2 regions of the Nitratireductor sp. PBL-C9 genome follow, and region 1 is predicted to be linked to the other one. Evidence: riboswitches for the same ligand, from Rfam matches in the RefSeq annotation. Region 1 holds a riboswitch; the other holds the start of a gene.

What was found. Region 1 has a riboswitch for S-adenosylmethionine ahead of ACRTG1_RS05235 (O-succinylhomoserine sulfhydrylase). Riboswitches for the same ligand answer to the same signal wherever they lie in the genome.
Region 2: another riboswitch for S-adenosylmethionine. It lies ahead of metA (homoserine O-acetyltransferase MetA); the one in region 1 lies ahead of ACRTG1_RS05235 (O-succinylhomoserine sulfhydrylase).

What each region holds. Positions count from the first base shown of each region.
Region 1 covers NZ_JBPAXW010000002.1:271,951-275,141, reverse strand. The annotation lists gene ACRTG1_RS05245 (ion transporter) at 1-257, shown strand, start outside; gene ACRTG1_RS05240 (2'-deoxycytidine 5'-triphosphate deaminase) at 267-1,358, opposite strand; SAM riboswitch at 1,443-1,520, shown strand; gene ACRTG1_RS05235 (O-succinylhomoserine sulfhydrylase) at 1,571-2,761, shown strand; gene ACRTG1_RS05230 (CDP-alcohol phosphatidyltransferase family protein) at 2,788-3,191, opposite strand, start outside.
Region 2 covers NZ_JBPAXW010000009.1:236,674-239,864, forward strand. The annotation lists gene ACRTG1_RS19275 (NAD(P)H-dependent flavin oxidoreductase) at 1-766, shown strand, start outside; gene metA (homoserine O-acetyltransferase MetA) at 772-1,707, opposite strand; SAM riboswitch at 1,784-1,861, opposite strand; gene hisC (histidinol-phosphate transaminase) at 1,979-3,079, shown strand; gene ACRTG1_RS19290 (prephenate/arogenate dehydrogenase family protein) at 3,083-3,191, shown strand, end outside.

The sequences.
Region 1 (3,191 bases):
GCATCGTGCGACCGGTGATGGAAGTCTATCCGCTTGCCTGGATGTTCTTCATCCCCTTCATCGTCTCCACCACCTTCACGGTGCTCAACCTCTTCATCGGTATCATCGTCTCGGCCATGCAGGCCGAGCATGATGAGGAAGCATCGGCAGAGCGCACGGCGCTACAGGCCGAGCAGGAAGTCATCCTCGATGAAATCCGCGCCCTGCGCAAAGAAGTGCAGGCGATGAATGCCGAAAAGCAGAGAGCGGAGCGCTGATCGGAATGATCAGCGCATCCGGAAATGCTTGGAGAGCTTGAGCGACTGGCCCTGATAGTTTGACTTCAGGTCCGCGCCATAGAGCGCGCTCGGCCGCGACAGCATCCGCTCATAGACGAGCCGGCCAACGATCTGTCCATGTTCGAGAATGAACGGGACTTCGTGGCTGCGCACTTCCAGAACGGCGCGGCTGCCGGTGCCGCCTGCCGATGAATGGCCGAAACCGGGATCGAAGAAGCCGGCATAGTGAACGCGGAATTCGCCCACCAGCGGATCGAAAGGCGTCATCTCGGCGGCATGGAAAGGCGGCACATGCACCGCCTCCTGCGACACGAGAATATAAAACTCGTCCGGATCAAGGATCAGGCCGCCAGCGCCATCGCCGGTGAGCGGTTCCCAGAAATCGGCAACCTCGTGCTGGTCGCGCTTGTCCACGTCGATCAGCGCCGTGTGATGCTTCGCGCGGTAGCCGATCAGCCCGTTGGCGTCGCCACTCAGATCCACTGAAAGCGCAATGCCGCCCTTGGTGATGTTCGGCTCTTCCGCCGCGACCAGCGTTTCACGCGCATGCAGGTCAGAAAGCGCGCTTTCATCAAGCAGCGCCTTGCCGGTGCGGAAACGGATCTGCGACAGGCGCGAGCCGGTACGCACGACGATGGGGAAGGTGCGCGGGCTCACTTCCATGTAGAGCGGGCCGGAATAGCCGGCGGGGATCTTGTCGAACTCCTGGCCATTGTCGGTCATCACGCGCGTGAAGATGTCGAGCCGGCCGGTTGAGCTTTTCGGATTGGCGGAAGCCGAGATGCCATCCGGCAGGTCGAGCCCTTCCAGAAGCGGCACGATGTAAACACAGCCGGTTTCCAGAACCGCCCCCTCGCCCAGCTGGATCTCGTGCAGCTTGAGCCGTTCGAGCTTTTCCGAAACGCGATGGTTGGGACCGGGCAGGAAGCTGGCGCGCACGCGATACGCCACAGCGCCAAGCCTGAGGTCGAGACTGGCCGGCTGGATCTGGTCAGGGTCCAGTGGGCGGGCCGAGGCCAGCGCCCCGTTGTCGAACAGTGCCGCGATGTCCTTGTCCGGCAGAATTCCCGCTTTTGCCAACGCCCCTTCTCCTTGCACAGGGTTTAATTGAACGAGGTTTAGCGCCGCTTGTCGTTGACGCAAGGCGCTTGAGGGTCTAATGGACCTTTATCCCGTGGTGATTTGGCCGGTCGGCTTGCAGCCACGTTAAAGAAGTCGCTAAAAGGCCGCGCTCGATGGACGAACCGGCATGCGACTTTTCGCGGCCGGTTTTTTTGTTGGGTAAAGAAGCGATGACCGATCATTTCGAAGACAACTGGAAACCACAGACAGCCCTCGTGCATGGCGGGGTCACCCGCTCGCATTTCGGCGAGACCTCAGAAGCGCTCTATCTGACTCAGGGCTTCGTTTATGACAGCGCGGAAGCCGCCGAGGCGCGCTTCAAGGGCGAAGAGCCCGGTTTCGTTTACTCGCGCTATGCAAACCCCACCGTGGACATGTTCGAGCGCCGCATGTGTGCGCTGGAGGGTGCAGAAGAAGCCCGCGCCATGTCATCCGGCATGGCTGCCGTCACCGCCGCCCTTCTCTGTTCTCTCAAGGCGGGCGATCACGTGGTCGCCGGCCGCGCTTTGTTCGGCTCCTGTCGCTGGGTGGTCGAGACGCTGATGCCGCGCTACGGCATCGAAACCACGCTGATCGATGGCGCAAAGCTTGAGAACTGGAAAGCCGCCGTGCGGCCCAACACCAGGCTGTTCTTCCTCGAAAGCCCGACCAACCCGACGCTGGAAGTGGCCGACATCGCCGGTGTAGCCGCACTTGCGAACGAAATCGGCGGGCGACTGGTGGTCGACAACGTGTTCGCCACGCCGCTCCTGCAAAAGCCGCTGGAGCTTGGCGCACACGTGGTCGTCTACTCCGCCACCAAGCATATTGACGGTCAGGGCCGTTGCCTTGGCGGCGTCGTGCTTTCGGACCGGGAGTGGGTGGACGAGCACCTGCAGGATTTCTTCCGTCACACTGGGCCGAGCCTCTCGCCGTTCAACGCCTGGACGCTGCTCAAGGGGCTGGAGACACTGCCGCTGCGCGTGCGCCAGCAGACCGAGAGCGCAGGCCGCATCGCGGATCTGCTCGCCGGGCATCCGAAGATCGCGCGCGTCATCTATCCCGGCCGCAAGGACCACCCGCAGGCCGACATCATCGCCAAACAGATGAAGGGTGGCTCGACGCTTCTCTGCGTCGAACTGAAGGGCGGCAAGAAGGAAGCCTTTGCGTTTGAGAATGCGCTGAAAATCTTCCAGATTTCCAACAATCTGGGCGACGCCAAGAGCCTCATCACACATCCCGCCACGACGACGCACAAGAACCTGTCGGACGAGGCGCGCGCCGAGCTTGGCATTGGCGATGGCACGCTGCGCCTTTCGGTGGGGCTCGAAGACGGCGACGACCTTGTCGCCGATGTCGAGCGCGCGCTGGACGCGGTCTAAACCTCAGCCCCGCGCTCCGGGCCGGTTCAACCGAACCGGCCTGCCGCCAGCACGATGCGCGACACGGTCGTGTAGAGCGTGATGAGAGCAAAGGCGTAGGCAAAGATCGCGAACCATTGCGGGAAAAGGCACATGGCCACGAACACGGCCAGCGTCTCGCTGGCCTCGGCCAGCCCCGTGGTGAAGAACAGCGATTTCTCGCCCCGCGCCCTGCTCTTGAGACGGTGTTTTTCGGCCATCACCGCATAGGCGAGAAAGCTCGCCCCATTGACGTAGAACGCCAGAAGCAACACCCCGCCGGCAATGGCGTTGGCCTCCGGATCTGCAATGATGAAGCCAAGCGGCACCGCGCCGTAAAAGGCGAAATCGAGCACAATGTCGAGATAGCCGCCGAAATCTGTCTTGCCGTTGATCCGCGCCACAGCGCCAT
Region 2 (3,191 bases), on a different contig from region 1:
CGATCCCGATGCGGCACCGCCCGGTGGCGGGCGCAACCCTTTCAACGAGGAAAGCTGCGTCATCATCGAGGAGACGCGCCCGGAAGTGGTGAGCTTTCACTTCGGCCTGCCGGATGAGGCGCTGATGGCGCGCGTGCGCGAAGCGGGGGCGAAGATCATCGCTTCGGCGACCACCGTGGCCGAGGCGCGCTATCTGGAAGAAAACGGCTGCGACGCCATCATCGCGCAGGGCGCGGAAGCAGGCGGACATCGCGGCGTCTTTCTGGAGCCGGAAATTGCGACGCAGCCCGGCACGCTGGCGCTGGTGCCGCAGGTGGTGGACGCGGTTTCCGTTCCGGTCATTGCAGCCGGTGGCATCTGCGACGGGCGCGCCGTGGCGGCCTGTTTCATGCTTGGCGCTTCCGCAGTGCAGGTGGGGACGGCCTATCTGCAATCGCCCGAGGCGCTGACCGGCGCGGGTCATCGCGATGCGCTGGCGCTGGCGCGGGACGACCGCACGGTTCTGACCAATGTGTTCACCGGCAGGCCAGCCCGCGGGCTTTTGAACCGCTTCGTCAGCGAAGTGGGACCGATGAGCGATGATGCGCCGGAGTTTCCGCTGGCGACGGCTGCCATTGGCCCGCTGCGCGCTGCGGCGGAAAAGGCCGGGGTGAGCGATTTCTCGCCCTTATGGGCGGGGCAGGCGGCGGCTCTGGCCGCGCCCATGCCGGCAGGCGAACTCACGGTGAAGCTCGCCCGCGACGCTGCCGCGCTTCTACGCGGCTAGCAATTTCATTTCGTAGCCTTATGCCCTGCGCCGATCTCCGCCAGATCGTAGGGCGTCGACTGGTAGACCTGGTTGATCCAGTTGCCGAACAGAAGATGCGCGTGCGAGCGCCAGCGGTTCAGGGGCGGGCGGCTCGGATCATCATCGGGGTAATAGCCGTGCGGCACGGCGACCTCGGTTCCCGAAGCCACATCGCGATCATATTCCTCCTTCAGCGAAGTGGAATCATATTCGATGTGGTTGAACATGTAGAGCCGGTTGCCCGTCTCCTCCGTCAGCAGGCATGGCCCCGTGACATCCGATTCCATCAGCACCTGCAGGCCCGTTTCCGGCTTAATGTCGGCGGAACGCACTTCGGTCCAGCGTGACACCGGAATGGCGAAATCGTCGGAGAAACCGGCGAGGAAGGGCGAGGCGGGTGCGTTGTTGCGATGGCGGAAGACGCCGAACGCCTTCTTCTCCAGCGTGTATTTGGGAATGCGGTGAAAGTGCCATGCGGCGGCCATTGCGCCCCAGCAGATGAAGAAGGAGGAGTGGACGTTGGTCAGCGTCCAGTCGAAAATCTTCTCCAGTTCCTTCCAGTAGGTGACGTCTTCGAACGACAGAAGCTCGATGGGCGCACCCGTGATGATGAAGCCGTCGAACTTGCGGTCACGCACTTCTTCCCAGGTCTGGTAGAACGAGATGAGGTGGTCTTCCGACGTGTTCTTGGCGCGGTGGTTGCCGATGCGCACAAGCGTCAGCTCCACCTGCAGCGGCGAAGCGCCGATGAGGCGGGCGAACTGCGTTTCGGTGCGGATCTTGTTCGGCATGAGGTTGAGCAGTCCGATCTGCAGCGGGCGGACGTCCTGCCGCAGCGCTGTTTCCTCGTCCATCACGGACACACCTTCACGCACGAGCACGTCGCGGGCGGGAAGCTGGTCGGGGATCTTGATCGGCATTGTTTTGCTCCAAACAAAAAGGACCGGGCTCCAAACAAAAAGACCGGCAGCGAAATCGCGGCCGGTCTCAGCAATATTCTTGCATCGCACGGCCTTTTAGCGAGTTGTTTTACGTGGCTGCAAGCCGACCGGCCAAATCACCACGAATGGAGATCATTATTTAAGGTGGCGTTTTCTTTGCGTCAATCGCCGTCATGGTCTAAAGCATCTGACGGATTTTCGCCTGAGACAGGCGTTCCCATCAACCGTTTCCCTAGAGCAGGACCATTCAATGAGCACGTCCGACCGTCCCGAACCGAAGCCCGGTGTCATGGATATCGCCGCTTATGTACCCGGTCGCGAAAGCGCGCCCGGCGCCATGAAGGTGTGGAAGCTCTCCTCCAACGAGTCCCCGCTTGGCCCTTCGCCAGCGGCCGTTGAGGCGATCTCCAAAACCATGGGACATCTGGAGCTCTATCCGGACGGTTCGGCGACGGCGCTGCGCGAGGCGATTGCCGAGACATATGGCCTGAACCCGGCCAATATTCTCTGCTCCAATGGTTCTGACGAACTGCTCGGCCTGCTGGCCCAGACCTACATCAAGCCCGGCGATGAAGGCATCTTCACCGAGCATGGCTTCCTCGTTTACCGCATCCAGATCCTGGCCGCCGGCGGCAAGCCGGTGGTGGTGAAGGAAGACAATGAGCGCACCGACGTGGATGCGATCCTTGCGGCGGTGACGCCGAAGACGCGCATCGTGTTCCTGGCCAACCCGAACAATCCGACCGGCACCTATATTCCGGTTGAAGAGGTGCGCCGCCTGCAAGCCGGCCTTCCGAAGGATGTGCTTCTGGTGCTGGACGCCGCCTATGCGGAATATGTGCGCCGCAACGACTATGAAGCCGGTATCGAGCTGGTGTCGTCGAGCGAGAATGTCGTCATGACGCGCACCTTCTCGAAGATCCACGGCATGGCGGCGCTGCGCATCGGCTGGATGTATGCGCCGGCTCATGTGGTGGACGCGGTGAACCGCGTGCGCGGCCCCTTCAACGTCAATGCGCTGGCCATTGAGGCCGGTGCTGCTGCGATCCGCGACAAGGCGCATCTGCAGCGCGCGCTCGAGCACAACGAGACCTGGAGCGCCTGGCTGGTTGAAGAGCTTGGCAAGCTTGGTCTGCGCGTGACGCCCAGTGTCTGCAACTTCCTGCTGATCCACTTCCCGGAGAATGGCGGCAAGACGGCTGCGGAGGCCGATGCCTTCCTTGGTTCGCGCGGTTATGTGCTGCGGCGTGTGGTGCCTTATGGTTTCCCCAACGCCCTGCGCCTGACCGTCGGCCCGGAAGAGGCCAACCGCGGCGTCGTCGCCGCTCTCAAGGAATTCATGGAAGGCTGAATCGTGCCTGACCCTCTTTTTAACAAGGTCGCGCTGATCGGCATCGGCCTGATTGGCTCGTCGCTTGCACGCGCCATCAGGCACGCCGGTCTGGCGTCGACCGTCGCCATCT